3 regions of the Pseudarthrobacter kochi genome follow, and region 1 is predicted to be linked to each of the others. Evidence: riboswitches for the same ligand, from Rfam matches in the RefSeq annotation. Region 1 holds a riboswitch; each other region holds the start of a gene.
What was found. A riboswitch is a leader RNA that binds a small molecule or an ion and turns the genes downstream of it on or off. The one in region 1 is predicted to bind thiamine pyrophosphate.
Positions count from the first base shown of each region.

Region 2: linked by a shared signal. The riboswitch ahead of ACZY0Y_RS16110 (bifunctional hydroxymethylpyrimidine kinase/phosphomethylpyrimidine kinase) and the one ahead of ACZY0Y_RS12695 (ECF transporter S component) in region 1 are both predicted to bind thiamine pyrophosphate.
Region 3: linked by a shared signal. The riboswitch ahead of ACZY0Y_RS06500 (FAD-dependent oxidoreductase) and the one ahead of ACZY0Y_RS12695 (ECF transporter S component) in region 1 are both predicted to bind thiamine pyrophosphate.

Region 1 covers NZ_JBVAYV010000024.1:38,803-49,022, reverse strand. The annotation lists gene ACZY0Y_RS12720 (O-succinylhomoserine sulfhydrylase) at 1-1,038, shown strand, start outside; gene ACZY0Y_RS12715 (glutamate--cysteine ligase) at 1,059-2,249, opposite strand; gene ACZY0Y_RS12710 (UDP-N-acetylglucosamine 1-carboxyvinyltransferase) at 2,318-3,841, opposite strand; gene ACZY0Y_RS12705 (energy-coupling factor transporter transmembrane component T family protein) at 3,939-4,742, opposite strand; gene ACZY0Y_RS12700 (ABC transporter ATP-binding protein) at 4,739-6,364, opposite strand; gene ACZY0Y_RS12695 (ECF transporter S component) at 6,381-7,055, opposite strand; TPP riboswitch at 7,121-7,264, opposite strand; gene ACZY0Y_RS12690 (heme-degrading domain-containing protein) at 7,458-8,018, shown strand; gene ACZY0Y_RS12685 (DUF4386 family protein) at 8,015-8,764, opposite strand; gene ACZY0Y_RS12680 (DUF4235 domain-containing protein) at 8,895-9,158, shown strand; gene mnhG (monovalent cation/H(+) antiporter subunit G) at 9,204-9,635, opposite strand; gene ACZY0Y_RS12670 (MrpF/PhaF family protein) at 9,625-9,903, opposite strand; gene ACZY0Y_RS12665 (Na+/H+ antiporter subunit E) at 9,900-10,220, opposite strand, start outside.
Region 2 covers NZ_JBVAYV010000039.1:25,333-35,552, reverse strand. The annotation lists gene ACZY0Y_RS16115 (Rne/Rng family ribonuclease) at 350-3,535, shown strand; TPP riboswitch at 3,640-3,737, shown strand; gene ACZY0Y_RS16110 (bifunctional hydroxymethylpyrimidine kinase/phosphomethylpyrimidine kinase) at 3,720-5,303, shown strand; gene rplU (50S ribosomal protein L21) at 5,657-5,965, shown strand; gene rpmA (50S ribosomal protein L27) at 6,027-6,290, shown strand; gene obgE (GTPase ObgE) at 6,409-7,998, shown strand; gene proB (glutamate 5-kinase) at 7,988-9,136, shown strand; gene ACZY0Y_RS16085 (glutamate-5-semialdehyde dehydrogenase) at 9,163-10,220, shown strand, end outside.
Region 3 covers NZ_JBVAYV010000008.1:68,013-78,232, reverse strand. The annotation lists gene ACZY0Y_RS06520 (DEAD/DEAH box helicase) at 1-625, opposite strand, end outside; gene ACZY0Y_RS06515 (RNB domain-containing ribonuclease) at 936-2,471, opposite strand; gene ACZY0Y_RS06510 (ferritin-like fold-containing protein) at 2,513-3,184, shown strand; gene thiE (thiamine phosphate synthase) at 3,149-3,907, opposite strand; TPP riboswitch at 3,934-4,068, shown strand; gene ACZY0Y_RS06500 (FAD-dependent oxidoreductase) at 4,062-5,474, shown strand; gene thiS (sulfur carrier protein ThiS) at 5,471-5,707, shown strand; gene ACZY0Y_RS06490 (thiazole synthase) at 5,713-6,546, shown strand; gene ACZY0Y_RS06485 (4a-hydroxytetrahydrobiopterin dehydratase) at 6,562-6,891, shown strand; gene ACZY0Y_RS06480 (hypothetical protein) at 7,022-7,324, opposite strand; gene ACZY0Y_RS06475 (DUF3107 domain-containing protein) at 7,394-7,618, opposite strand; gene ACZY0Y_RS06470 (TetR/AcrR family transcriptional regulator) at 7,672-8,337, opposite strand; gene moeB (molybdopterin-synthase adenylyltransferase MoeB) at 8,422-9,642, shown strand; gene ACZY0Y_RS06460 (SDR family NAD(P)-dependent oxidoreductase) at 9,685-10,220, shown strand, end outside.

The DNA of each region.
Region 1 (10,220 bases):
TTCGTTTACTCCCGCTACGGCAACCCCTCGGTGGCCACCTTCCAGGAGCGGCTCCGGCTGCTCGAAGGCACCGAGGCCTGCTTTGCCACCGCTTCGGGCATGTCCGCGGTCTTCACCGCGCTCGGCGCCCTGCTGGCCGCCGGCGACCGCATCGTCGCGGCCCGGTCGCTGTTCGGCTCGTGCTTCGTAATCCTCAACGAGATCCTCCCCCGCTGGGGTGTCGAGACGGTTTTCGTGGACGGCCCGGACCTGGAGCAGTGGCGGTCTGCGCTCTCGGAGCCGACGACGGCGGTCTTCTTCGAATCGCCGTCGAACCCGATGCAGGAAATCGTGGACATCGCCGCCGTGAGCGAACTGGCGCACGCCGCCGGCGCGACCGTCGTCGTCGACAACGTCTTTGCCACTCCCCTGCTGCAGCGCTGCGGTGAGCTTGGCGCGGATGTGGTCGTGTATTCGGGGACCAAGCACATCGACGGCCAGGGCAGGGTGCTCGGCGGCGCGATCCTGGGCGCCAAGGAGTTCATCGAGGGACCGGTCAAGCAGCTCATGCGCCACACCGGCCCGGCGCTCTCGGCCTTCAACGCGTGGGTGCTGACCAAGGGGCTGGAGACGATGGCCCTGCGGGTGAACCACTCCTCCTCCTCCGCGCTGCGGCTGGCCGAATGGCTCCAGGAGCAGCCCGCGGTCGGCTGGGTCAAGTACCCGCTGCTGCCGTCCCATCCGCAGTACGAGCTGGCCGCCCGGCAGATGAAGGCCGGCGGCACCGTGCTGACCTTCGAGCTCTCGCCGTCCGCCGGGCGTTCGGCGAAGGAGGCCGCGTTTGCGCTCCTGGACGGGCTCCGGATCATCGACATCTCCAATAACCTGGGCGATTCGAAGTCCCTCATCACCCATCCCGCCACCACAACGCACCGCGCCATGGGGCCGGAGGGCCGGGCGGCGATCGGGCTCAGCGACGGCGTGGTGCGCCTCTCCGTGGGCCTCGAGGACGTCGAGGACCTCGTCCGCGACCTTGGCCAGGCGCTCAAACAGGTCTAGCGCCGTTCCGTTCGCTCGGCTTAGCCCCGGCGGACCCGGCCAAGGGTCGATCCCTCAGCGGCCGGTTCCCCGCCGTCCGCTCCCTGCATGGTCACCTCGACGGCCCGTTCGACGACGGCGGCCAGCCCGCCTGCGTGGAACGGCTCCCGCTGCAGCAGGGAACCGGTGCCCTCGGCCAGGATCCGGCCGATGCCCTGGCGCACCAGGCCAAGCTCGCCCTGCTCCTCCAGCACCGGCGCCACGAAGTCCACCAGGGCCTGGACCACGTCCGCGGCCGGGGCAGGGGTGAAGGTTCCGAAGTCCAGCAGCTGCCCGCGCAGTCCGCAGTTGCTCGCCTGCCACGCGGCCATCCGCAGCAGCAGCGTCGGCACCGGGGCGGGATCGACGCCGTCGTTCCATTCCCGGGACGCCGACTCGACAAGCGCCCGCACCAGGACAGCGATCAGCGCCGCGTCCTCAGCGCGCAGGCAGACATCGGCGACCCGGACCTCCACGGTGGGATGATGCCGGCACAGCCGCGAGTCGAAGTAGACCATGCCCTCGTCCATCAGGACGCCGGTTTCCACCAGCCGGACCACAACCCGGCGGTAGACCGGCAGGCTGCCGAAGATCATCGTGGGCCCGGACCCCGGCCAGCGGTTCCACGCCTGCGTGCGGTAGCTTTCGAACCCTGTCTCCGCACCGTTCCAATAAGGGGAGTTCGCGCTGAGGGCGATCAGCACGGCGAGCTTGTCCCGGATCCGGTCCATCACCGCCACGCCCTCCTCCGGGGACTCCACAAAGGTGTGGACGTGGAGGCCGCAGGTCAGCTGGTTCCGGACCGTGAGCCCGAAGCGCTGCTGCATGGCCATGTAGCGCTGCTTCGGCGTCAGGTGGGTGGCGGAGCCGTGCGGCGACGTGGCGAGGGCCGCGACCCGGCCGCCGTGCTCCCGGGCGGCCTGGTCCGCGCGGGCCCGGCCATGCCTGAGCTGCCGGAGCAGCTCCGGGTACTCCAGGCACGGCCGCGTATGGGTTTCGATTTGTTCGAGCTTGAGCTCGTAGCTGAAGTCGGGGTCCTCGTGGGCCGGCGGCTGCGCCGGGTCGGGCAGGGCGCCCCGTGCGTCCGGGATCGGCGGGACGAGACGGGGCAGCATGGCGTCGGCGAGGGCAAGCAGCATCCCGGTTTCGGGGTCCACTATGAGCAGTTCTTCCTCCACGCCGAAGGTCCGCATGATTCTATTGTGCGGCAGGATCCGCCGAAACGCCCCACCTTAACGCGGGGCCAGGGGATTCAGCGCATTCAGTCCTGGAAGTACTCGATCTTGGCGCCGATGGTGTTGAGCCGCTCGGCCAGGTCCTCGTAGCCGCGCTCGATCACGTAGATATTGCGCAGTTCCGAGACTCCGCGGGCGGCGAGCATCGCCAGCAGCAGGCAGGCCGCGGGCCGGAGGGCAGGCGGGCAGCCAACCTCGGCCGCACGCCATTTGGTGGGTCCGTTGACGTAGATGCGGTGCGGGTCCAGCAGCTGCACCTGGGCGCCGAGCTTGTTCAGTTCGGTCAGGTAGATCGCCCGGTTGTCATACACCCAGTCGTGGATCATCGTCTGGCCCTGGGCATTCGCGGCGATGACCGCGAAGAAGGGCAGGTTGTCGATGTTCAGCCCGGGGAACGGCATGGGGTGGATCTTGTCCTCAGGAGCGCGCAGCTCGGAGGGCCTGGTGGTGACGTCCACCAGCCGCGTGCGCCCATTGCGGGCCAGGTACTCGCCGGACACTTCGAGCTGCTGGCCCATCTGTTCCAGCGTCGCGAGCTCGATTTCCATGAATTCGATCGGGACGCGCCGGATGGTGACTTCCGAGTTCGTGACGATGCCGGCGGTGATCAGGCTCATCGCTTCGATCGGGTCCTCGGAGGGGAAGTACTCGATGTCCGCGTCGACCGAGGGGCGTCCGGTGATCTTCAGCGTGGTGGTCCCCACGCCCTCGATCCCGACGCCGAGCATCTGCAGGTAGAAGCACAGATCCTGCACCATGTAGTTGGGGCTGGCGTTGCGGATGATGGTGGTGCCGCTGCGGTGGGCGGCGGCCATGATCGCGTTTTCGGTCACGGTGTCGCCGCGTTCGCTGAGCACGAAGGAACGGTCGTTCCCGTCCGACGGCGGCGCCTGCACGGCGTAAAAGCCGGACTTGGCATCGACGCTGAGGCCGAACTGGCGCAGTGCCTGCATGTGCGGCTGCACGGTGCGGGTGCCGAGGTCGCAGCCGCCGGCATAGGGCAGCCGGTATTCGCTGGATTCGTCCAGGAGCGGTCCCAGCAGCATGATGACGCTGCGGGTCCGGCGGGCGGCCTCGACGTCCATGGAGCCGAGGTCCAGCACGGCGGGGCGGCGGATCTGCAGGTCGTTGGCGTTCAGCCAGGTGCATTCGACGCCGATGCTCGTCAGCACCTCGACGATCCGGTTGACCTCCTCGATCCGTGCCAGCCGGCGCAGGATGGTGGTGCCGCGGTTGATCAGGCTGGCGCACAGCAGGGCGACGCCGGCGTTCTTGCTGCTGTTGACGTCCACGGAACCGGACAGGGTACGGCCGCCTTCAACGCGCAGATGCGTCATGGCAGGGCGTCCCACTTTGACGATGCTCCGGCCGAAGATGGCCTCCAGCCGCTGGATCATTTTCAGGCTGAGGTTCTGCTTGCCCTGTTCCATGCGGGCGATGGCGCTCTGGCTGGTGCCCAGCTCGGCGGCGAGCTGGGCCTGGGTCCAGCCCTTCTGGCCGCGGGCTTCGCGGAGCAGGGCGCCAACGTGTTCAGCAGTCTCTTGAGTCATCCCAAGAAAATATCACGCATGATTTATTAACCCCGGGCATTTCCGCCGGAATGCCGTTAATCTCACACAGATACCCGGCCTGTGCGATACCCGGGCACTACTGGCGTGCGAGGAAGACCATGTTCCAGGTCCCGGCCGCCAGTGCCGCGGCGACGGCGGCCCCGGCGATCAGCAGTCCGCCGAGGAACACCCAGGCGTCCAGTCCGCTGAACACCGACGTCCGGGCCCAGGTCCGTTGTGCGCCGCCAAAGCCGCGGGCCTCCATGGTGACCGCGAGCCGGGAGGCCCGCCGGACGGCCTGGACCAGCAGCCCGAAGCTCTGCCCCAGGGTGGCGCGGAGCCGCTGCAGTGGATTCCCGTGGGAACCCACGCCCCGGGCGCGGCGTGCCATGCCGATGGTCTGCCACTCTTCGGCCATCAGCCCCACAAGCCGCATCGCTGCCAGCGTCCCGAGGACGAAGCGGTGCGGCAGTTTCGCTTTTTGCGCCAGGGCGTCCGCCAGGTCCGTGGGATCGGTGCAGCTCATCAGCAGCACCGCCGGCAGGGCGATGGCCAGGCCGCGGATCATAAAGCCGAGCCCGAGTTCCAGGGAGCCTTCGCTGATGGACCAGATCCTGGCGTCGAGCAGGATGTTCCCGCTGTCCGGTGCCAGGATGGTGGTGCTCCAGCCTCCCAGCGCCGCGGCCAGGATCAGCGGCCAGCCCCGCTGCCAGAGCAGGCCGGGAGTCAGCCCGGCCAGCGGAAGGAGCGCCAGCACCAAGGCCAGCGCCACCGAGGCGGACACCCAGTCGATGGACAGCGCCAGCACCATCGTAATGAGCATGACGGCGGCGAACTTCGCCAGCGGATTGGCCCGGGTCAGCAGGGCCTGGTGGCCGCGCAACGTCAGTTCCTGCCTCATGGTGCGTTCACCTTTCCCGGCTTCCGGTGTTCGGGTTCGGGGTCAGCGGCCCGGTGTTCGGGGGCGCGCAGGCTGAGTTCGGTGCCGCCGAGGACTTCGCTGAATTCGGCGTCGTGCGTCACCGACACGACGGCGGTGCCGTCGTCGAGGAGTTCGGAGAGGAAGGAGGCCAGTTCGGCCCAGGTATTGGCGTCCTGGCCGAAAGTGGGTTCGTCCAGGATGAGCACGTGGGGATGGGCGGCGAGCACGGTGGCCACGGACAGCCGCCGCTTTTCACCGCCGGAAAGGGTGTAGGGGTTGGCGTCCACGAGTTCCGTCAGCCGGAGCCGCTCCAGCAGTTCGTCCACGCGGTCCCCGCCGCGGCCCAGGTGCCTGGGTCCGAACATCAGCTCATCGAGCACCCGTCCGGTGACGAACTGGTGCTCGGGTTCCTGGAACACTGTGCCAATCCTGGCAATCAGCTGCTGGGCCTTCCATTTGTACGGATCAATGCCCGCGCCGGCGCTGAGCTCCAGGGTGGCGGAGACCGTGCCGGAGACCGGCGCGAGCAGGCCGGCGAGTGTCAGGGCGAAAGTCGACTTCCCCGAACCGTTGGGGCCGGTGATGGTCAGCGCTTCCCCGGCACGGACCTTGGCCACAATGCCGGACTGCACCGGCGCCGGCGGGATGGGGCGGAAGCCGCCGCGGAGACCGGACCGCCGCGGCCGTTCGCGCGAGACGGCCAGATCCTCCGCGGCCAGCAGCAGCCGCGCGGTATTGGCACCGGCAGCGCGGCGTGCCCGCGTCTGCGGCACGTAACCGGGCACCCAGACACCAGCTGCGGTGAGCATGTCCCGTGCCTGCGCCAGCACCTGGTCCGGCGGCCCGTCGATCAGTACGGCGGAGTCCGTGGCCGAGCCGGGCTGCAGCACCACGATCCGGTCCACGAGGTCTTTCCAGACCGCGACCCGGTGCTCCACCACCACCAGGGTGGCGCCGGTCTTGTCCACGCAGCGGCCGACGGCGTCGCGGACTTCCAGGACGCCGGCCGGGTCCAGGTTGGCGGTGGGTTCGTCGAGGAGAATCAGCCCGGGGCGCATCGCGAGGATGCCGGCGAGCGCCAGGCGCTGCTTCTGGCCGCCGGACAACGCCGACGTCGGATGGTCCAGCGGCAGCCGGCCCAGCCCGACGTCGTCGAGCGCTTCCGCCACCCGGGTCCAGATGTCGGCCGGCGGCACGGAGAGGTTTTCCGCACCGAAGGCGACGTCGTCGCCGAGGCGTGAGAGCACCACCTGCGTTTCCGGGTCCTGCTGCATCAGTCCGGCCCGGCCGCGCCGGGCCCGGGGCGGGGCGCCGTCGATCAGCAGGCTGCCGGACTCGTCGGCGTCCTCGGCGTCCGCCGGAGCACGGCCAGCGGCAAAACTACCAGCACCGTCACCGGAGGAGCTGTCGCCGAGCACCCCGGCCAGGGCGTGGAGCAGCGTGGATTTGCCGGCGCCCGAAGGCCCCAGCAGCAGCACGCGCTCCCCCGGCTGGATGTCCAGGTCCAGGCCGCTGACGGCGGGCCGGGACCGGCCGGCGTGCCGCCAGCCCCAGCCGCGAGCGGTGATCGTAGCCGGGCGGACCCGGTCGAAAGATGTCATGGGCAGTGTGCGGACGTCAGGAGAAGACGGGCTCCGTGGCCGCCTTGCGGGAAGCGAAGGAACTCAGCACGCCGGTCCTGGCCAGGCCCCGGGTGGCGAGCCAGGACAGGCCGCCGGCGATCACGGCACCGGAGATGGCGGTGAAAATGATGTAGGCGAGCTTGTCGCCGGCGGCGTACGCGATGTTCCAGCCCCAGGGCAGGAACGAATCATTCAGCCCGCAGAACAGGCCCGCGCCGGCACCGGCCAGCAGCGACACCGGCAGGTTGAACTTCTTGTACATGAACGCGGCGAAGACCAGTTCGGCGCCAAGGCCCTGCAGGATGCCGGAGATGAGCACCGTGGTGCCGTACTGCGAGCCCATGATCAGCTCGCCGGCGGCCGCCACGGTCTCGCAGAACAGTGCGGCGCCCGGCTTGCGGATAATGAGCATGCCCAGAACGGCCGGGATCATCCAGCCGCCGGCGTAGAGCCCGGTGAGCGGCGGATAGAACGCGTTGACGGGCGCGGAAATGAGGTTGGCGCCCTGGGACCAGGCCCAGAAGATGACGCCGCCGGCCACGGCGATCAACGCGGCCACCACAATGTCCACAACACGCCAGTTGTGGCTGCGCCGGGCGGGTGTCGTGGCGGAACCGGGGCTAACCGATTCGTGCTGGCCGGATTCGTGCTTGGCAGATGTATCAGTCATATCGTCCTCCTGAGGAACAGGAGGGGAGAGTGCCCCGGGTCCGCAGCTTCCGCTGCCGCTCCGTGCACTCTGAGAACTCGACTCCCTTGCGCCGGTACTAACCGGATCAGGTTCGAGGGTCTGCGGCTGTCCGCACTCTCAGCGCCCACCTGTGGTTTCCCCGGATTCCTCCGGTGATGCCCGACGGCGGCGCTCCCCTGTCGTATCTAATATTGCCCTTGTGGGCGTGGCTCAGTTTACACCCGTGGAGCATTGTTTTTCCGGGGCCGGCCGTCATAATCCGGCACCGTCCGAAGCGGTGTCCCGGAACGGCCTGCTTGGTAGAGTCGGCACAGCATGGGAACACCGGACGCCGCCACGGCCGGCTGGCTGCCGGCAGCCAACTAACGGAAGCTGAATGACTTGACGAACCCACCAGTGCCTTCCCCCGGCTACGACCCGGATTCCGCGGAACCGCAGCCGCACGGGTCCCTGGGTGCGCTGATCGGCCGCATCCTGGCAGAAATCGAGGAACTGCAGTTCCGGTCCTTCACTAAGGACGACGCCCTGGACCTTGGGCTCCTTCTGGTGGAACTCGGCCGGCAGCGCTCGCACCCGATCGCCATCGACATCACCAAGGGTGAGCAGGTGCTCTTCCATGCGGCGCTGGAGGGCGCCACCCCGGACAACGAACGCTGGATCAGGGCCAAGCAGCGCACGGCCGTGCGGTACGAAGTCCCGTCGCTGCTGGTGGGTCTTCGGGCCCGGGCGGCCGGGCGGAGGATCGAGGACAACGCCTGGTTCGACCAGATGGAGTTTGCCGCCCACGGCGGCGCGTTCCCCATCTACCTGCGCGGCACCGGGATGATCGGCACGGTCACGGTGTCCGGGCTGCCGCAGAAAGCCGACCACGAACTGGTGGTCGAGGCCCTGTCGGAAATCCTCGGCCGCACTGCGTCTCTGGCTGGACCGCCGGGACGCTAGCCCGGCATCGCCCCGGCTGCGCTGCGGGGTGTCCGCCCGGCGAACCGGATCAGCGCAATCCCGACGGCCACGAACCAGACCCACATCAGCACGCCGTAGCCCCAGTAGAACTCCGGGACGGCATGCCGGAGCGCCTCCGCCACAACACCCAGGCCGCCGGTGGCGATCCCCAGCCACGCGAGGGTCCGCGGCAGCACCCCCTTCAGCATGACGACGGAGATCAGCAGGATGCCGAGCGCTGACAGGACACCGACGACGGCGGGGGAGTTGTTCTCGGCGACGATCGCCTCGGCGGCGGTCGAGTAGCGGAGCCGGGCGGCGCCGTCGTCCGCGCCGGCGTAACGGTCGCTGAGGTACACGAGCACGAGGGAGCCCCGGCTGGTGACCGGGACGGCGAGGATCAGCGCCCAGGACAGGGCGCCGATCACGGTAGCCAGCAGGGCCAGGCTTTTGTCGAGCGGGGCCAGGGCCACGAAGAGCGCCACGAACACGAGCACCGGCAGCATGTTCGGCACCATCCACAGCAGCTGTTCGGCAGTGTAGATCCCCTTGTTCCGCGCGATGAACTCCAGTGTCGCGGCGCCTCCGTGGACCGGTGGCGGGGCGGCGAAGTCCAGGACCAGGAGCACCACAAAGAGCACCGAGGCAATGCCGGCCCAGAAATACAGCCGCCGCCAGGTCTGGCCGTCAGCCGCTGGGGTGGTCGGCGCGGCGCGGCCGGGCGAACGGGTTTGGGGCTTTTCCATGCCCGAAGTTACGTCCGGCCCACCCCGCCGGACAGGGGCGTTGGTCCCGGCCGCGCCCCTGGCTGGACCCTCCGGCAAGGAACGCTAGGCTAGGGGAAGCCCTGTTTCCTCCCGCAAGGAGTTGCGAAGAATGAACATCTTCATCAAACTGCTCGGCACCGGCATCAGCCTGCTCGCCGGCTATGTCGGCACCAAGGTCGTTGACACCGTCTGGGAGAAGTCCACGGGCAGCAAGCCGCCCAAGGGCCACGACGACGACGTGCCCACCACGCTGCGCTCGGCCCTGACCTTCGCCCTGATCTCCGCGTCCGTCAGCGCCATCATCCAGGTCCTCGCCAACCGCGGCACCCAGCGCGCGGTGACCCGCTTCGCCAAGACCCAGGATCTGGTTTAGAGCGCCTGGTTTAGGGCGCCTGGTTTAGGGCGCATCGTCCAGCCCTCACCGCCCGTCGGTGACCTCGTCGCCGTCGTCGTCGGTGAAACCGCGCTTGCCGGCCGCCTGCTGGACCACGGCCTCCAGTTCATCCGTGCTGAGCAGCTCCGGGTGCAGGTGCTTCGTCCGGTAACCGGCGCGGCCCACCATATGCGCGGACACCGGCACGGTGAGCAGCTGGAAGATCCAAGCCACCACCAGCACCGGCCACACCCACCAGGTGCGCATCTGGAGGCCCAGCGCGAACAGCAGCAGGAACAGCCCCAGCACCTGGGGCTTGGTGGCCGCGTGCATCCGGGTCATGAGGTCGGGAAAGCGGAGCAGGCCCACCGCCGCAGCGAGGGACATCAGGGCGCCGACCACCATGAACACCGCCGAGACGGCGTCAATCACGGTGTCGCCGGACAGGGTCTCAGGATTTAGGGTCTCAGGATTCACGGGGTTTCTCCCGCCGGTCGGCAACGAAGCGGGCCACGGTGACGGAGCCGACGAACCCGATGAGGGAGACCGCCACCAGCAGCATGAGGTTGTTGAGGTGCCGGTTCACGGCCATGTCGATGCACAACGCGGCACCCAGGATGGCCAGCAGCACGTCCGCGGCGAGCACCCGGTCCAGCAGCGACGGGCCCCGTGCGATCCGGATGATCGCTCCTCCGGCGGCCAGCGACAGCACCACCGCAGTCACGGTCAGGACGAGCTGCATCATGCGCCCACCTCCTGGTTGAGTGCGGACAGTTCGGCTTTGGTGCCCATGATCCTGATCAGCCCGGCCTCAGTGTCGCGGACGTTCTTGCGCAGCTGCGCGGCGTCGTCCGCGTTGCGGACGTTGATGCCGTGGATGTAGAGGGTGGACGTGGAGCGGTCCACCTCCACCACCAGCGAGCCGGGGATCAGCGCGGTGATGTGACCGGTCGCGGTGACCAGCAGGTCCGAGTGGCTCCGGAGCGGGACGGCGATGACGGCGCTGACCACCTTGGGGCCCTTGGCCGCGGCGAGGTACAGCACCTGGAAGCTCGCTGCCAC
Region 2 (10,220 bases), on a different contig from region 1:
ACGCCAGCTTTGACGGGTCCTGTGAGACAATGATCGTGGCTGGAACCCGATCCACATCCGGGTCCCGGTCCGGCGACTTTGTTCCCAAGACCGCCAATGATGAGCAGGGAGCCACGGATCCTCTGATCCAGGCTGTCCCGCAATGCCATTGGACGGCACCTGGTTGTGGCGTGTAGATCAACGGGTTTCAGAACAATTCCGCCGGCCCTCCAGGGCTGCCGCACCCCACTGCCGGTGCGAACCTGAGGGTATCCAATTGACTTCTGTCAATGCCCGCGGGTGTTGACAAATATTTGCCCCAACGGGTGCCGGATGTGGCGGTACGTCAGGGGCAGGAGTGTCGCCACATATGGATAATGACCAGGTTGTAACAGGCAACGAAGACGCGCTTGTCACGAACGCAGAAGCCGAAGCATCAGCTGTAGCCACGCCGCCGAAGCGGCCCGTCCGGACCCGCCGCAAGGCCCTTCCCAAAACTGGGACCGCAGCGGACACGGCGGCGGATACAGCAGTTCCCGCCGTCATGGCGGAGGCCCCGGCCGCCGAAGCCAAGGCCAAAGCACCCGTCCGCCGCTCCCGCGCCCGCAAGGTCACTGAACCGGCCGAACCCCTTCCGGCCTTCGCTGACGAAGCCCCGGCCGAGCCCGCAGCCGCTGAAACCCCGGCAGCCCAAACCCCGGCCGCCCAGGCCGCTGACGTACCGGTGGAAAAGCCTGTCCGGCGCCGGGCCAGCCGCGCCAAAGCCGCAGCACCGGCGGCTGAGGCCCCTGCAGCAGAGGCCCCGGCAGAGGAAGAAACCGCTGCGGCCCCCACAGCCGCGGACACAGCAGCCGCCCCCGCCGCAACCGGGACGGCCACCGCCGAGACGCCCGCCGAAGCACCCTCCGCCTCCTCGCTTTTCCTGGAGCCGGGAGCAGTCACCTCGATGATCTTCCAGGCACCCGACCTGACCGCCGTCGTCCGACCGGCCCCGGCTGCCGCCGCAGTGGCGGAAGCCGACGAAGAAGAGGGCGAAGAAGGCGAGGGCGAAGACGCCGGAAGCCGCCGTCGCCGCCGCAGCCGCGGCCGCCGCGGACGCAGCACCCGCGGATCCGACAGCGAGCCGGGCGTCGAAAGCGACTCCGACGATGCCGGAGAAGAAGCGGAAGAAGGCTCTGAGGAGCAGCTCGAAGACGGCGTGACCTCGCGCCGCCGCCGTCGGCGCCGCCGTGGCGACCAGGACCTGGAACTGACCGGCGGGGGAGACGACGACCCGCCCAACACGGTGACGCGTGTCCGCGCCCCCCGTGCGGCCACCGAGGCCCCGGTGAACAACCGTGTCACATCCCTCAAGGGTTCCACCCGGCTCGAGGCGAAGAAACAGCGCCGCCGCGAATCCCGCGACACCGGCCGCCGCCGCACTGTCATCACCGAGGCCGAGTTCCTGGCCCGGCGCGAGTCCGTGGACCGCCAGATGATCGTCCGCCAGCGCGACGACAGAATCCAGATCGGCGTCCTCGAGGACGGCGTGCTGGCCGAGCACTTCGTCTCGAAGACCCAGCAGGATTCCCTGATCGGCAACGTCTACCTGGGCAAGGTCCAGAATGTCCTGCCGTCGATGGAAGCCGCCTTCGTCGACATCGGACGCGGCCGCAACGCCGTGCTCTACGCCGGTGAAGTCAACTGGGAATCCGTCAACCTCGAGGGCAAGCAGCGCCGGATCGAAAACGCACTGAAGTCCGGTGACTCCGTGCTGGTCCAGGTCACCAAGGACCCGGTCGGCCACAAGGGCGCCCGCCTCACGAGCCAGATCTCACTGCCCGGCCGCTACCTCGTGTACGTACCCGGCGGTTCCATGACCGGCATCTCCCGCAAGCTGCCCGACGTCGAACGCAACCGCCTCAAGCGGATCCTCAAGGACCGCCTTCCGGAAGATGCGGGCGTCATTGTCCGCACCGCCGCCGAGGGCGCGTCCGAGGAAGAGCTCACGCACGACATCAACCGCCTCCGCGCCCAGTGGGAAGGCATCGAGGGCCAGTCGACCTCGACCAAGATCCTGGCCCCCGAGCTGCTCTACGGCGAACCGGACCTGACCATCAAGGTGGTCCGCGACGTCTTCAACGAGGACTTCTCCAAGCTGATCGTCTCCGGCGAGGAAGCCTGGGACACCATCGAGGCCTACGTCACCTACGTGGCACCGGACCTCGTGGGCCGGCTGGAAAAGTGGACCAAGGACACGGACATCTTCGCGGCCTGGCGCATCGACGAGCAGATCCACAAGGCCCTGGACCGCAAGGTCTTCCTGCCTTCCGGCGGCTCCCTCGTGATCGACCGCACCGAAGCCATGACCGTGGTGGACGTCAACACCGGCAAGTTCACCGGCAGCGGCGGCAACCTTGAGGAAACCGTCACCAAGAACAACCTGGAAGCGGCCGAGGAAGTCGTCCGGCAGCTCCGGCTCCGCGACATCGGCGGCATCATCGTGATCGACTTCATCGACATGGTGCTCGAATCCAACCGCGACCTCGTCCTGCGCCGCATGGTGGAATGCCTGGGCCGGGACCGGACCAAGCACCAGGTGGCGGAGGTGACCTCGCTGGGCCTCGTGCAGATGACCCGCAAGCGGATGGGCACCGGGCTGCTGGAAGTCTTCGGCGAACAGTGTGAAGCCTGCGACGGCCGCGGCATCGTCACCCATGACGAGCCGGTGGAGCACCGCCGCGCCAACGTGGTTGCCGCCGAGCACCACGTCCCCCGGACCGAGCAGCACCAGCCTGCTGCACGGACCGAACGCAAGAGCCGCCGCCGCGGCCGGGGCGGCCAGGGCACGGACGAACAGACCGCACCGGCAGCAGTGCACGCCGAGCCCACCGAGGCCGAGCGCCACGCCAAGGCTGAGGCAACCCGCGCGGCGCTGGCGAACATCGCCGCCGCGGCACATGCTGCACACCTGCACGACGGCGAATCAGCCGCCGCTGCCGATGCCGGGGCCCGCCAGGCCGCTGTCGAGGCGGCTGTCGAGCTGGCCGCGACGGAGGAAGCGGCCGGGCGTCCCGCCGCTGTGCTGACGTTCGGCGGCGAGCAGGTCGCCCTGCCGTTCGTGGAGCACGCCGACGAGTCGACTGCACCCGCGCTGACCCTGGACCTGCTGACCGAGGCCTTCGCCCACCTGGGTGAAGCCGAGGCAGCCCCGGCAGCGCAGGAACCGGCAGCCAAGGCTCCCGCGGGTAAAGCGCCGGTAGCCCGGACCGCTGCGGCAGCTCCGGCCCGCACGGGCGGAACCGGCCCGGGACGCGCCCAGGCACCGGGTTCCCAGACCGAGGCGGAAACCGAGGCCGGCACCTCCCGCGCCCGCCGCGGACGCCGCAACCGCAGCGCCAGCCGCGCCCAGGGTGCAGCCAATGAGACCTCGGTGGAACAGCGCCGGGAAACTCCGCAGGCGGCAGCCGTTTCGGTGCACGAGGCCAAGGTCCCGGCCGCAACCACGCCGGCGGCCAAGCCTGCCGCGAACGAGCCGATCATCCTCGGCGTCGGCGTCCCGGCCTCGGAGCTCTAGCACCGGAACACTTCAGCAAGGCCGCGGGTGCGGTCCGGACCGCGTAGCAATGCGCCAGGTCCGGGCCGTGCCCGCGACTTCGTTAAGGGATGCGGCTAGGCTGGATCCCTGACACGGGGTGCCGCGCATCGAGCCGGCTGAGATCCAGACCCGTTGAACCTGTCCGGTTAGCACCGGCGAAGGGATGTCTCCCGTGACCACCGCCTCATCGTTTCTTCCTGCTGTCCCCGCCCCTGCGGCCCCCCGCATTCCGCGGGTGCTCGCCATCGCCGGCTCCGACCCCTCGGGCGGGGCCGGGATCCAGGCCGACCTCAAAAGCATTGCCGCGCATGGCGGCTACGGCATGGCGGCCATCACCGCACTGACCGCGCAGAACACCCGAGTCGTCAGCGCCGTCCACGTCCCGCCGGCGGACTTCCTGACCGCCCAGCTCGACGCGATCAGCGAGGACATCAGCATCGATGCCGTCAAGATCGGGATGCTGGGGGATGCCGCCGTGATCGACGCCGTCCGCAGCTGGCTGGAGAAGGTCCGGCCCGCCGTCGTCGTGCTGGACCCCGTGATGGTGGCGACGAGCGGTGACCGGCTGCTGGAGGAGTCCGCCGAGGCGGCCCTGCAGGCGCTCCTGCCGTACGCGGACCTGATTACGCCCAACCTCGCCGAACTCGCGATCCTGCTCGAAGAACCCGTCGCGGGCAACTGGGCCGCCGCGCTGGAACAGGGCAAGCGGCTCGCCGCCCACACCGGCACGACGGTACTGGTCAAGGGCGGACACCTCGACGGCGATCCCGGTAGCCACAGCAACGACGGCGGGTGCCCGGACGCGCTGGTCAACACCGCCGGACTCCTGGCCCAGGACGTCGTGGTGGTGCCGGGGGAGCGGGTGCCCACCCGCAGCAGCCACGGCACCGGCTGCTCGCTGTCCTCGGCGATGGCAACCGTACAGGCCAGGGTCGGCGACTGGGAGGCTGCACTCCGGGAGGTCAAGCCCTGGCTGCAGGAGGCGCTGCGTACCTCGGCGGACCTCGACGTCGGCAGCGGCAACGGCCCGGTCCATCACTTCCACCACGTCCAGCAGCAGACCGAGGCCCACGGCAGGACAGGCCGGGTACCGGCCGAGGGTGAATTCGCCCTCGCGCTCCGGGACGCCGCCGCCGCGGACCTCGAGGCGATCTACGGCCTGGACTTCATCAAGGCCCTGGCCGACGGATCGCTCCCGGAGCAGGAGTTTGCGTACTACCTCGCCCAGGACGCCCTCTACCTGAACGGCTATTCCCGGGTCCTGTCCCGCGCCGCCGCGATCGCGCCCACGGAGGCCGAACAGCTCTTCTGGGCCCGCTCCGCGCAGAACTGCCTCGACGTCGAATCCGAGCTGCACCGGACCTGGCTGAAGGGCCGCACGGCCACCGTGACGCCCGGACCGGTCACCAAGTCCTACGTGGACCATCTGCTGGCCGCCTCGGTCTCCGGCAGTTACGGGGTGCTCGTGGCCGCCGTGCTGCCGTGCTTCTGGCTTTACGCCGAAGTAGGGGAGGCCCTGCACGCGCAGTTCCTCGCCGCAGGCGCCCCGGAATCGCACCCCTACGCGGTGTGGCTGCGCACCTACGCCGATGAGGAGTTCGCCGCCGCCACCCGGCAGGCCATCGCCCACACCGACGCCGCGGCCCGGGCGGCCTCGCCGAGTGAACGGAAGGCCATGACCCTGGCTTTCCGGCAGTCCGCCCGCTACGAGGTTGACTTCTTCGACGCGCCGCGGCTGCACGCCTGACGTGCAGTGCCCGGGGAGCCTGTACGATAGGTGGGCACGGTTCCGGAAGTCGTTGCGGCAACGTCCTGTCCATACAGGGTGGCGCCTATCACGTACCTCCCTTCGGAACCAGCCTCATTTGCGGCCGAAGGCAAAATTAGCGTAGTCTAGATCTTCGGTGCTTACGCCAACACTTGGGTTATGACCTTGAGGACGCTCCACTTGATTTCAGGTGCGATTGTCCACGGGATAGCTCATGGGTCCCCCCGGGGAACCCACCGGCGTAGAGGCACAGCGTGAGCCGGACCATAAACTTTGGACCCAGGTTCCGCACGCAAATCTAGTAATAAACGTCGAGAGAAGTGAGTTCCCCAGTGGTGTACGCGATTGTCCGCGCAGGCGGCCGCCAAGAGAAGGTTTCCGTTGGAGACTTCGTTACCCTGAACCGCGTCCCCGGTGGAGCCGGCAGCACCTTTGAGTTGCCCGCACTGCTCCTGGTAGACGGTGACAAGGTCACGTCTGCAGCTTCGGACCTGGCCAAGGTAAAGGTTACGGCTGAGATCCTTGAGGACCTTCGCGGTCCCAAGATCGTCATCCAGAAGTTCAAGAACAAGACCGGCTACAAGAAGCGCCAGGGTCACCGTCAGGAATTGACCAAGGTCAAGATCACCGGTATCAAGTAACTACTCGTTACTGTTCAGGTTTTCAGCAGATTCCCCAGAATTTTAAGGCAGGCATTTCCAAATGGCACATAAAAAAGGCGCGAGTTCCACTCGCAACGGTCGTGACTCGAACGCCCAGTACCTCGGCGTCAAGCGCTTCGGCGGCCAGGTAGTTTCCGCAGGCGAGATCATCGTCCGCCAGCGTGGCACCCACTTCCACCCGGGCGCCGGCGTTGGCCGCGGCGGCGACGACACCCTGTTCGCCCTGACCCCCGGCGCTGTCGAGTTCGGCACCCGCCGCGGTCGTCGCGTGGTAAACATTGTGACTGCTGCAGCTGCAGAGTAACAACAAGTCTTAAATCGGTGGGGCGGGCCATTAGGTCCGCTCCACCGGTGTTTTAACCGCATTACAATCATCCTGGGCGTCTTTGGACACCTGAGGGAACAGCACTGAGGAGATCCACGTGGCTAGCTTTGTAGACCGGGTAGTACTGCACGTATCCGGCGGTACCGGCGGCCACGGTTGTGTCTCCGTCCACCGCGAGAAGTTCAAGCCGCTGGGCGGTCCTGACGGCGGCAACGGCGGCAACGGCGGTGACGTCATCCTGCGTGTTGACCCCCAGACCACCACCCTGCTGGACTACCACCACGCCCCGCACCGCCACGCCACCAACGGCGGCCCCGGCATGGGCGACTGGCGAGCCGGCAAACACGGCGAAACCCTGATCCTGCCGGTCCCCGTCGGCACCGTGGTCAAGTCCAAGTCCGGCGAAGTCCTCGCCGACCTCGTCAGCGACGGCGCCGAATACATCGCAGCCGCCGGCGGCATCGGCGGCCTCGGCAACGCCTCGCTCTCCTCGCAGAAGCGCCGCGCGCCCGGCTTCGCGCTGCTCGGCATCGAAGGCGAGTCCAGCGACGTCGTCCTGGAACTGAAGTCCATCGCCGACATCGCCCTCGTCGGTTTCCCCTCCGCCGGGAAGTCCAGCCTGATCGCCGCCATGTCGGCCGCCCGGCCCAAGATCGCCGATTACCCCTTCACCACCCTGATCCCGAACCTCGGTGTCGTCCAGGCCGGCGAGGTGCGCTTCACCATCGCTGACGTCCCGGGCCTGATCGAAGGCGCCAGCGAAGGCAAGGGCCTCGGCCACCACTTCCTGCGCCACGTCGAGCGCTGCGCCGCCCTCGTGCATGTCCTCGACTGCGGCACGCTCGAGTCCGACCGTGACCCGCTCTCCGACCTCGCCGTCATCGAGGCCGAGCTGGAAAAATACGCCGTGGACATGAGCTACAGCGGGGCCGACGGCGAAGTCGTGCCGCTGAACCACCGCCCCCGGTTGATCGCGCTGAACAAGGTGGACCTGCCGGACGGCAAGGACATGGCAGAATTTGTCCGCCCGGAACTTGAATCCCGTGGCTACAAGGTCTTCGAAATCTCGGCAACCAGCCACGAGGGCCTCCGCCAGCTTGGCTTTGCCATGGCAGAAATCGTCCAGGCGGCCCGCGACGCCCTCGCTGCCGCCCCGCCGAAGGTACACGCCCCGGTGCTCAAGCCCCGCGCCGTCAACGAGTCCGGCTTCAAGATCCGCCGCGAGGAGAAGAACCTGGAGCCGCTGTTCCGGGTCCTGGGCGACAAGCCCGTGCGCTGGGTCAAGCAGACCGACTTCACCAACGAGGAAGCCATTGGCTACCTCGCCGACCGCCTGGCCAAGCTCGGCGTCGAAAATGAACTCTTCAAGCAGGGTGCCAAACCTGGCGACATGGTGGTCATCGGCGAGGACGACGGCGTCGTCTTCGACTGGGAGCCGACCATGATGGCCGGCGCCGAACTGCTGGCCGCCCCGCGCGGCACCGACGTGCGCTTCGCTGACATCGGCGACCGTCCCACCCGTGGGCAGAAACGCGACGAACAGGTCGAACGCCGCGAGGCCAAGGCCGCGGCCCGCGCCGAGCTCGAAGCCGAGCGCAAGGCCGGCATCTGGACCGAATCCGTCAGCAGCCGCCGGGTCGCCAAACCGCTCAAGGAGAGTGGATTGGGCGCAACAGATGACGAGTAAAGCCGTCACTGTGCCTGCCGTTACGGCCCCCGACCGGTCCGTGCTCTCCGGCGCCCGCCGGATTGTGGTCAAGGTGGGATCGTCGTCCCTGACGTCCATCAAGGGCGGCATCTCGGAAGAGGCCCTGACAGACCTCGCTGACGCCCTCGCCCACAAGCGCAACGCCGGAACCGAGATCATCCTGGTGTCCTCCGGCGCGATCGCCGCCGGGCTCGCCCCGCTGGGGCTGGCGAAGCGTCCCCGCGACCTAGCCACCCAGCAGGCGGCCGCGAGCGTGGGCCAGGGCCTGCTGATGGCCCGCTACACGCATGCCTTCGGCGCCCACGGCGTCACCGTCAGCCAGGTGCTCCTCACCGCCGAAGACTTCATGCGCCGCAGCCAGCACACCAACGCCCTGCGCGCCCTCGACCGGCTGCTCAGCCTCGGTGTCGTGCCCGTGGTCAACGAGAACGACACCGTCGCCACCCACGAGATCCGCTTCGGCGACAACGACCGGCTCGCGGCCCTCGTGGCCCACCTGGTCCGCGCCGATGCCCTCGTGCTGCTCTCCGACGTCGATTCCCTTTACGACGGCCCGCCCGCGCACGGCGCCCGGCCGATCTCCCATGTCACCGGTCCGCAGGACCTGGAGGGTGTCAGCATCGGACGTACCGGCAAAGCCGGCACCGGCACCGGGGGAATGGTCACGAAAGTGGAAGCGGCCACCATTGCCGCCGGTTCCGGCATTCCCGCCCTCGTCACCTCCACCGGAAACGCCGCCGCCGCGCTGGCGGGCCAGGACGTGGGCACCTGGTTCTCCATCAACGGCGCCCGGAAACCGGTCCGCCTCCTCTGGCTGGCGCACCTCGCCTCCGTGGAGGGCACGCTGGTGCTCGACGACGGCGCCGTCCAGGCCGTCCGCGACCGCCACACCTCGCTGCTCCCGGCCGGCATATCCGCCGTGCACGGACACTTCGAGGCAGGCGACGCCGTGGAGATGGTCTCATCCGACGGCACCGTCATCGCACGCGGCCTGGTCAACTACGGCGCCGGGGAGCTGCCGCAGATGCTGGGCCGCTCCACAAAAGAGCTGGGCAAGACGCTCGGCCGCGGATATGACCGGGTAGTTGTTCATGTTGACGATCTGGTGCTGGTCTAAGCCTCCCGCTCGCCTAAACTGGAAGCATGACTGAGGCCCTGACCCCCCGCTCTGCCGTGCTCGCCGAGAAGCTGTTTGCCGACGGTCTCCTCCCCGCGGACGGACCGGCGGAACTTGACGTCGTGGCAGCCGTCCACGCCATCGCCGACCGCTCCCGCCAGGCCTCCCGCAGGATGGCCCGCGCCAACCGGGCGTGGAAGGACCGCGGGCTGCGCGCCATCGCCGCTGCACTGCTGGAGCGCAAGGCCCACATCCTCGCCGCCAATGCCAAGGACGTAGCGGCCGGAAGAGCCAACGGCACGTCCGCGGCCATGCTGGACCGGCTCACCCTCACCGACGCCCGCATCCAGGGCCTCGCCGCCGCGCTGGAAATCCTCGCCAACCTTCCCGACCCGGTCGGCAACGTGGTGCGCGGCCAGACCCTGCCCAACGGACTGCGGCTGCGCCAGGTCAATGTCCCCATGGGCGTGGTCGCAGCCATTTACGAGGCCCGGCCCAACGTCACCGTCGACATCGCCGGGCTCGGCCTGAAGAGCGGCAATGCGGTCATCCTCCGCGGCGGGACCGCCGCTGCCGCCACCAACGAAGCCCTCGTTGCAGTGCTCCGCGACGCCCTGGAGTCGGTGGGCCTGCCCGCCGACGCCGTGCAGAGCGTTGACCAGTTCGGCCGCGAAGGCGCCAACGCCCTGATGCGCGCCCGCGGACGGGTCGACGTCCTGATTCCCCGCGGCGGCCGGGACCTTATCCAGTCCGTCGTGGCGAACGCCAAGGTCCCCGTGATCGAGACCGGCGAAGGCAATGTGCACATCTTCCTGGACGCCTCCGCCAACGAGGACATGGCCGTGGAGATCCTGCTGAACGCCAAGACCCAGCGGCCCAGCGTCTGCAACACCGTCGAAACCCTGCTGGTCCACTCCGCCTCGACCGTGCTGCCCGCCGTCGCCGCCGCCCTCCGCTCCGCCGGCGTCACGCTCCATGCCGACGAACGGATCCGCGCCGCGCTGCCGGCCTCCGTCGACTCCGTCCCCGCCACAGACGAGGACTGGGCCACCGAGTACATGGACCTGGACCTCGCCGTGGCCAT
Region 3 (10,220 bases), on a different contig from region 1:
CCGGGAGGAAGCCGAGGTCCAGCATTTCGTCGGCCTCGTCAAGGATGACCATCTTGACGTTCTTCAGGACGAGGTGCTTCTGCTTGTAGAGGTCGATGAGGCGGCCGGGGGTGCCGACAACAATCTCGACGCCCTTCTGCAGCGACTCAACCTGCGGCTCGTAAGCGCGGCCGCCGTAGATCGTGGTGATGCGGGCGTTGCGCTTGCGGGCGGCGTTCTGCAGGTCGCCGGCAACCTGGACGGCGAGTTCGCGCGTCGGTACGATCACGAGGGCCTGCGGGGCGCCCGGGGCCGGGAGCTGGTCATAGCCCGCGTCGTCCGGTCCGACGACGCGCTGGAGCGCCGGGATGCCGAAGCCGAGGGTCTTGCCGGTGCCGGTCTTGGCCTGGCCGATGATGTCGTGGCCGCTGAGGGCGACCGGCAGGGTCATGGCCTGGATCGGGAAGGGGTGCGTGATACCGGCGTCGGCCAGCGATTCCACGATGTCGGCGCGGACGTTGAAGTCGGCGAAGGTCTTCTCGGCGATCTCGTGCGGCTTCTCGTCCGAGATGATGGTCTCTTCCGGCTCGATCGTTTCCGTTCCGGATTCGTCGGTCAGAAGCTGGTGCGTGTGCAATTCACTCACTAGGGGAGTTTCCTTATTCATTTTGGGCTGCGCTGCTTGCTCAACGGGGCCGGCCGGGTGGCCGTTCCGGAGCACGCTCAGGCGCGCAGGCAATTCCAGTGGAAGCCGATCGCGGGCTATCAAATGCTGGCACTGGGGACCAGCGGTTCTGTCTCAAGATCGCGTAGGGGCGGGCTTGTTGAATTCGAAAATCATGGAAATCAACGACCGGGCATCCATATCTACCCTTCCAGTCTAGCTGTACGCGGCCCGGAACCTCGACGGACCGCGCTGAGTCAGAAAAGATGCGCGCGGAACCACCGCCGCGTGCTCAGCCCACCAGCTCCAGCCGGACCTCGCGGGTGGTGATGTCGGCGGACACAATCCGGACCCGCACCTGGGCGCCGGGTTCCAGTTCACCGGGGCACCGGGCAGTCACCGCAGGCTCGGCGATCTGCACGATCCCGGAGGGAACGCTTCCGTTGCCCGGTTTGGTGCCGGCGCCTCCGTTTCCGTTCGTTCCGTTGCCGGTGTTGCCATTCGCACTTTTCCCGTTGCCGGTCTTCCCATTACGGGCCGGCTTGGAACCGGAGATCACGACGGCGTCGAACTCCTGGCCGACGTGGTTGACCAGCAGTGCCGCCTCGACGGTGTCGAGAGAGAGCCGCTCCAGCCTGGCGGCCAGCTGGTCGGAGCCTGCCATGATCGAGGGCAGGGACGGCAGGGCCTCGCGGGCCCAGGCAGGGACAGCCGTGCCGTTGCTGAGAGCCTCGCAGATGACCAGGACAAAGCGGTCGACCAGGCGGCGCAGCGGGGCTGTGGAGTGGGCGTAGGCGGCACCGATGGCTGCCTGGATGGCGGCCCCGGGCACAGTTCCGTCGAAGGGTGTGTAGCCTGCGCCACGGAACAGCATGCCGGCCGAATGCACGATCGCCAGCTGCTGCGGGTCCATGGGATCAAGGGTGCGCAGGTATTCGCCATAACTCATTTCGCCGTCCCAGGGCTTGCCTAGGGCGCGGGTCTGGCGGTGGAAATGCGCCAGCGAGGCTTCATCCGGCGCCGGCATGGTGCGCAGGATGCCGACCTTGCCCTCCAGCATGATCCCCGCGGCGGCCATCCCGGTCATCAGCGAAATCTGGGCGTTCCAGTCCTCCACGGGCAGCGGCGGGGCAGCGACAATCCGGTAGCCGCCGTCGGGCAGCTGCTCGATTTCCTGTTCCGGCATATTCAGGCTCGCGCCGCCGCGGAGCCGTTCCAGCTCCACCCGCTTCATCCCGACTTCCCTGAGCAGCTGCAGCACAGGAGCGGCCGTGCCCGCGTCGAGCTCGGCCTGCACCCCCTGGTAACTGAGCTTCGCCCGGCTCCGGACGGTGGCGCGGCGGACCAGCACCGCGGACACCTCGGCGGCGTCGTCGAGCTCGAATTCCCACACAAACGCGGCACACCGCTGCCCGGCCAGGAGGCTTCCGGCTTCCTCGCTGATGACTTCCGGATGCAGCGGAATCCGGCCGTCCGGGGTGTAGTAGGTCTGGCCGCGGCGGCGGGTTTCGGCGTCGAGCGCCCCGCCGGGGGCGACAAAGGACGGGACGTCGGCGATCGCGTAAAAGACCTTATAGCCCGCGCCGGAACGGTCGATGAAGAGGGCCTGGTCCAGGTCGGTGGAGGACGCGGGATCGATGGTCACAAACTCAATGTGGGTGAAATCCAGCTCCGGCAGTTCGTGCCCGGCGACGGCCTCCTTGGCCTCCCGCAGGGCGTCCTCGGGGAACGGGCCCGGCAGTTCCAGCGTGGTGCGCAGCGCGTTGAGGGCCTGGGCAAGTTGGTTCTTCTGCTGGTTGACATTCGGGGTCAAGCGATGATGGGACACGAAAATCAGATTAGCTTCAATTGCGCCATTAGTCTTGGATCATGACCACATCCCCGGCCGATCCCGCCCGTTACAACACCTTCTTGAGGGATCTGCTCGGCGTGATGGCCTACGGTGAGCTTTCCGCCTTCGAACGGCTCTCCTCCGATGCCCGGTATTCACCCACCCTGCACGACCGTGCGGTGCTGGCCCGGATCGCCGTGATCGAGTTCCAGCACTACGAACTCGTGAGCGCCAAACTTGACGCCATGGGCCTTGACCCGGAAGCTGCCATGGTTCCGTTCCAGCCGTCCGTGGACCACTTCCACGAACGCACGCGTCCCGCGGACTGGTACGAATCCCTCATGAAGGCGTATGTGATCGACACCGTCTCCGCCGATTTCTACCGCGCCATTTCCCGCTACGTCGACGCCTCGACCCGTGCCCTGGTGGAGCAGATCCAGGCCGACGGGGAGGCCACCGCCGTGCTGCGGGACCGGCTCAGGACGGCCCTGGCCGACGACCCGCGGCTGGCATCGCGGCTGGCGTTGTGGGCGAGGCGGCTGCTCGGCGAGGCCCTGACCCAGGCCCGGCGCGTGAGTTTCGAACATGCCTTCGTGGGCGGACTGATCGGCGCGGACGAGGAGCAGTCGAAGGAACTTGTCCGCGAGCTGATGCGGGAACTGGCGGCGAACCACTCACGCCGGCTGACGCAGCTCGGCCTGGCCGGCTGAGCGGTCGGTCCGGACGCAGCTGTCCGCGGCGTCGAGTGCGGCGAGCAGGGCCCGGGCGGCGTCCGCGGGATCGTCGGCCTCGGTGATGGCGCGGACCACCACGATCCTGTGTGCGCCCGCCTCCACCACCTGCTCCACATTTCCAAGGTCGATGCCGCCGATCGCGAACCAGGGCACCACGCCCGCGACCTTGCCGCCGGCCTTGCCCCCGGCGCTATGTGCTGCCCGGCGGATCGCGTCCGCCGCGTACCGCACCAGGTCGAGTCCGACGGCGGCTCGCCCCGGCTTCGTGGGGGTGGCCCACACCGGCCCGACGCAAAAGTAGTCCAGGCCGTTGCGGCCAGGGGCTGCGGTAATGGCTGCGTCCACCTGCTCCGGGCTGTGGGTGGACAAACCGATCACGGTGTCCTTGCCGAGGAAGTCCCGGGCCGCCCCGAGGGGGATGTCCTTTTGCCCGATGTGGAACACCGGAGCCCCGGACAGCGAGGCGAGGTCCGCCCGGTCGTTGACAGCCCACAGCCGGCCGTGGCGGTGGGCTGCCTGGTGCAGGACCTCCAGCAGTTCCAGCTCCTCGGCAGCCTCCAGCGACTTGTCGCGCAGCTGGATGATGTCCACGCCGCCGGCAAATGCAGCGTCCACGAAGTCCGCAAAGTCGCCGCGGTCCCGGCGGGCGTCGGTGCAAAGGTAAAGGCGGGCGGTGGTGTGGACGGCATCCTGGCTCATGCTTCCAGCCTAGTTCCTCTAAACTGGGCCAATACCGCGGGAGCCTGCCGCGGCCGTCCACGCCCCTGGCGTCCGGCACCGGCAGGCTGAGAGGGCGTCAGAGCCGACCGCTTGACCTGATCCGGTTAGTACCGGCGTAGGGAAGGAACCTTTTATGGGCAGCAGACTCGTCCCAGCCACGGCCCCAGTCACCGATGCGGCGGCCGCGGCCGCCGCGGTTAACACCAAAAGCCCCAAATGTTACGACGTTGCCGTGATTGGCGGCGGCGTTGTCGGCCACGGAATCGCCTGGGCGGCGCGGCGCTCGGGCCGTTCGGTGGCCCTGATTGACGACGCCCCCGGAAGCGGCGCCAGCTGGGCCGCCGCGGGCATGCTTGCCCCGGTGAGTGAACTCCACTACCAGGAGGAAGCCCTCCTGGAACTCATGCTTGAATCCTCCCGGCTCTGGCCGGCCTTCGCCGCCGGACTGGACGGTGCGGCCGCGGAAGACCCGCGAGACGGCGGCTCCGGGACGGGATACCTCACGACGCCGACCGTCGCCGTGGGTGCCGACGCCGCCGACCGCCGGGCGCTCGCGGACCTGCGCACCGTCCAGCAGGCTGCCGGCCTCGCCGTCGAACCGCTGACCGTCCGTGCGGCGCGCATCCGTGAACCCCTGCTGAGCCCGGGTATTTCCTGCGCCTTCGACATTCCCGCCGACCACCAGGTGGACCCCCGCCGTCTGCTCGCCCGGATCGGGGAACTGCTGGCCGCGGACGGCCGCTGCGACACCATCGCCCGGCGCGCTGCCGGGCTGCTCTGGGAGGACGGGCGGGTGGCTGGCGCCAGCCTCGCCGGCGGCGGTTCTGTCCGGGCCACTGAAACCATTGTGGCCAACGGCCTCGGAGCCGCCGCGCTTGAGGGACTGCCGGCGGGGCTCCGGCTGCCGCTGCGGCCGGTCCACGGTGACATCCTCCGGCTCCGGGTGCCGGAGAAACTGCGGCCGCTGCTCACCTCCACGGTGCGCGGACTGGTGCGCGGGGTGCCCGTCTACATCGTCCCCCGGCAGGACGGCACGGTGGTGATCGGCGCCACCCAGCGGGAGGACGCCCTCGGTGAAGACCTCCGGGACGCTGCCGCGCCGGCTGCCCCGACAGCCGGCACGCCGGCCGGTGCCGCTGTGTCCGCCGGCGGCGTCTACCAGCTGCTGCGCGATGCGCAGCAGCTGGTCCCCTCCGTCGCCGAACTGGAATTGCTCGAGGCCACCGCCCGGGCCCGGCCGGGGACCCCGGACAACGCGCCGCTGCTGGGCCGGGTGGCGGAACCGGGAAGTTCGGCAGACATCGCGGGCCTGGTCATCGCCACCGGCTTCTTCCGGCACGGAATCCTGCTCACGCCCGCCGCCGCAGAGATCTGCCGCGGACTGCTGGACGGCGTCGCGGATCCCCGCTGGGCCCACTTCCGGCCGGACAGATTCAGCACCGGCACACAGTCCGCCGGACCTGCTGCCGACGCCCCGCACACCACATTCCCCCGGAACACCAACACCCGGAACACCAACCCTGAGCGCAACAAGGAAGCGGTATGAACATCACCCTGAACGGAACCGGGCACTCGCTCCCCGACGGCGCCTCGGTCAGCACCCTCGTCAGCCAGGTCACCGGCCGGACCCTGGCCCCCAACGGCCGGTCTGCGGACGGCGGCAAACTCGGCGTCGCCGTCGCCCGCAACGCCGAGGTGGTCCCGCGCAGCCAATGGCACGGCACCGCGCTCGCCGACGGCGACGACATCGAGCTGGTAACGGCGGTACAGGGAGGATGAGCAGCATGGAGGACACCACACTGGCAGCGGCGCCCGGAGCCTCAGTGCCCGGAGCGTCAGCGGCCGCCGCGGATCCGTTCACGGTGGACGGCGTGCAGCTGGGGTCACGGCTCATCATGGGCACGGGCGGGGCCCCGAGCCTGGACGGACTGGGGGCTGCGCTGCTGGCCTCGGGCACCGAACTGACCACCGTCGCGATGCGGCGCTATTCGCCGGCGGAGTCCGGGTCGCTGTTTCAGCTGCTGCTGGAGCACAACATCCGGGTGCTGCCCAACACGGCGGGCTGTTTCACCGCCAGGGACGCCGTGCTGACGGCCGAACTGGCCCGCGAAGCCCTCGAAACGGACTGGGTCAAGCTCGAGGTCATCGCGGACGAGCGCACCCTGCTGCCGGACGCTGTGGAACTGGTCGACGCCACCGAACAGCTGGTGGGCCGCGGGTTCAAGGTGTTCGCGTACACCAACGACGACCCGGTGCTGGCGCTGCGGCTGGAAAACCTCGGCGCCGCTGCTGTCATGCCCCTGGGCGCGCCGATCGGCACCGGCCTGGGCATCCTGAATCCGCACAACATCGAACTGATCGTCTCGCGGGCTTCCGTGCCCGTGGTCCTGGACGCCGGGATCGGCACGGCCTCGGACGCTGCCCTCGCCATGGAACTTGGCTGCGACGCCGTGCTGCTGGCCACGGCCGTGACCCGGGCCCAGAACCCGGTGCTGATGGGGGAGGCCTTCAGGCACGCGGTGATCGCCGGTAGGCTGGCAAAAAGGGCCGGCAGGATCCCGCGCCGGGAGCACGCGCTGGCGTCCTCGGCCATGGAGGGCCGGGCCGAATTCCTTTAGGCAAAGGAGCCTGCCATGGCAGCCGCAGATGATGTCCTCACCGAGGCCCAAATTGACGAGGCCCTGGCGGAACTGCCCGGCTGGAGATGCCGGTCCGGTGGCCTCGTCACGGTCTACAAAGCCCCGACAGCCGCCGCGGCGCTGGAACTGATCGCCGCCGTCGGACGCCTGGCGGAACAGCAGAACCACCACCCGGACCTGGACTGGCGCTACCGGAGGGTCTTCCTGCGGTACAGCTCGCACGACGCCGGGGACAGGGTCACGCGGCGGGACGTCGCGGCCGCTTCAGCCGCCAGTGCGGCAGCCGCCGGGATCGGCGCCACCGCGGAACCTCCGCCCCAGTAGGTCCGAGTCCGGTCACGTGCCGGAGGAAGCGGCGGCGGCGGGGGCCTAAATGACCGGGGTGTTAACGAACCGTGACCACGCACCCGGCTGGGTGGTGGTCACGGATGCAGCGCCCGCCGGGGCGAAGCTGTCAGTAGCGCAGGATGGCGGTCAGCCGTGCAGTGTCGCGGCTGGTGCGGTTCCTGCCCAGGTAGAGGACGGCCGCGACGGCGGCGGTCGCGCCGAGGACGATGGGCAGCACCCACGGAACCCAGGTCAGTCCGGGCTGGTAGCCCAGCCCTGCGGTGATGAAGATGATCCAGCTCAACATCCCGACCGTGAGCGACACCCCTGCCGGCACCGCGATGCCATATTTGGCGTGCCGCTTGTCATTGGCCCACACCACAAAGCCCGCGGCCGCGGTTGCCAGGGCAACAACAATCAGGGAAAGCATGTTCGGACTCCTTGCGGATCTGGGGGACTGGTCAGCAGCGCTGCCGCCAGGGACAGCTGCGGACGGTGGTTAGAGCGCGCCGAAACCGACGCGGCGTACTTCCTCGGCCCCGATTTCGACATAGCCCAGGACGTTGGCGGGAATGATGATCTGGCGGCCTTTTTCGTCCGTTAGCCGCAGTTCCGTGCCCTTCGCGATGGCCTCGCCGACCACCTTGGCCACGGCGTCGGCCTCCTGGGACGATTCCAGGACAATTTCGCGGCCGATGTTCTGAATGCCGATCTTTACTTCCACTGCAAGGCCTCCCAGCCAATCAAAGTTCTTTGGGTGTTATCTCTATTTGTAGTCTAGGTTTCCTTGGGGAAGCGGGAGATTCCGCGCCAAGCTAAACGGTAGATCAGATCGCTCGCCACATCGAGGTCAAGATTACCGTCGGTTTCGAGCCAGTACCGGGCGCTGACCTGCGCCATTCCGGCGAGACCGCGGCCCAGCAACTGGGACTCCAGCTCGGGCAGCTTGGTGTCCTCTGCGATGACACGGGCGACGGCATCGGCGAAGGTCTTGTTGAACGCTTCCAGCCGGGCGCTGACGTCGGCGTCATTGACGAGGTCGGACTCGAAGACGAGGCGGTGGGCCTGGTCGTCGCTGGCGATGAAGCGGAAGTAGGCCCGCATGACAGCCTGGACTCGCTCATCGTTGTCCGTCGTTGAGTTGAGGGCCCCCAGCAGCAGCCCGATCAGTTTGCTCAGCTGGCTGTCCAGCAGGGCCAGGTACAGCTCGCGTTTGGACGGGAAGTGCTGGTACAGCACGGGCTTGCTGACGTGCGCGGTCTCGGCGATTTCGTCCATCGCGGCACCGTGGTAGCCGTTGGCAACGAAGACTTCCTGGGCGGCCGCCAGCAGCTGCGCCCGGCGTTCATCGCGGGGAAGCCGCGCCGATCGTTGTCCGCTTCGTGCCGGGACGTCCGGTGACTTTCCGGCATGACCCCGCTCAACCGGTGCCTGATGAACCACTGTCGGCCTTCTTTCGCTTGCTGTTACGTCCACTTTACGTGCCGGTAATATGACCTGGCGGCATCTTCGGGCATAGATTGAAGTATGGCTTCCAAGTTCACTCCCAATGCAGCGTCCGCAGGCACGGAAAAGGTATCCGTAACGCCAGGCCCGCTGGTGGAACCGGCCGACGGCCTGAGCCCGGACGAGGTGGAACGCTACTCCCGGCACCTGATCATTCCGGAAATCGGGGCGATCGGTCAGCGCCGCCTGAAGAACGCCAGGGTCCTCGTGATCGGCGCCGGCGGCCTGGGCTCGCCAGCGCTGCTTTACCTGGCCGCCGCGGGCGTCGGCACCCTGGGAATCGTCGACGACGACACCGTGGACCTGAGCAACCTTCAGCGCCAGGTGATCCACGGCGTGGCGGATGTGGGCCGGCCCAAGATCGAGTCCGCCCGGGACGCCATTGCCGCCCTGAATCCGCTCGTGGAGGTCCGGCTGCACAATGTCCGGCTTGACGCCTCCAACGCCCTGGAACTCTTTGCCGGCTACGACCTCATCCTCGACGGCGCCGACAACTTCGCCACCCGCTACCTCGTCAATGACGCCGCGGCGATCCTCGGCAAGCCCTACATCTGGGGTTCGATCTTCCGCTTCGACGGGCAGGTCAGCGTCTTCTGGGAGCAGTTCGGCCCCACGTACCGGGACCTGTATCCCGAGGCGCCGCCCGCGGGTTCCGTGCCGTCCTGCGGCGAGGGCGGCGTGTTCGGCATGCTCTGCGCCGCCGTCGGTTCGCTCATGGTGACGGAGGCCGTCAAGCTGATCACCGGCGTCGGGCGTTCCCTGTTGGGCCGGGTGGCGCTCTTCGACGCACTGGGCGGGTCTTGGCGCGAAATCAAGGTCTCCCGTGATCCCGAGGCGGAGCGGATCACGGAACTGACCGACTACGAGGCTTTTTGCGGCATCACCCCCGCCGCCGACGCGGGCACCGAACATACCGTGACCGCCACGCAGCTGGCGACCATGCTGGCCTCCCGGACGGCCGGGCTCAAGGATTTCCAGCTGGTGGATGTGCGGGAGGCAGGGGAATACGAGATCGTCCGGATCGACGGGGCGGTGCTGATCCCGCAGGGCCGGATCCTGGCCGGCGAGGCCTGGCAGGAGCTGCCGCGGGACATGGACATCGTGTTCCACTGCAAGGCCGGGACCCGGTCCGCGGCCGTTCTCGCCGCTGCCCGGGCCGCCGGCTATGAGCGCGTCAGCCACCTTGACGGCGGAATCCTGGCCTGGGTGCGCGACGTAGAGTCCGGAAAACCGGTTTACTGACCGTCGTAGCGTGAAATGAACCCGTCTGGAAAGGCCAGTGACATGAGCGTCACCCCGCAGCACAAAATCGGCTCCGGTTTCGGGCGGGACTCGACGGCGGCGGAGGTCATTGCCGGGATCGACCTGCACGGGAAGACCGCCATCGTCACCGGCGGCTACTCCGGCCTGGGCCTGGAAACCGTCCGGGCCCTGGCATCAGCCGGCGCCGCCGTGGTGGTGCCGGCCCGGCGGCCGGAACATGCCCGCGAAGTACTGGCGCAGGCCGGCGTCCCCTCCGGGACAGGCGCCGGAGAAGTCAGCGTCGCCGCGCTTGACCTGGGCGACCAGTCCAGTGTGAAGGAGTTTGCGGCCGGCTTCCTGGCTTCCGATTTCCTTGGCGGGAGCGGCAACCTGGACATCCTCATCAACAACGCCGCGATCATGGCCAGCCCCGAACGCCGTGTGGGTCCCGGCTGGGAGTCGCAGTTCGCCACCAACCACCTGGGTCACTTTGCCCTCACCAACCTGCTCTGGCCCGCGCTGGCTGCCGGTTCCGGGGCCCGGGTCGTGTCGCTGTCCTCCACCGGGCACAAGCTCTC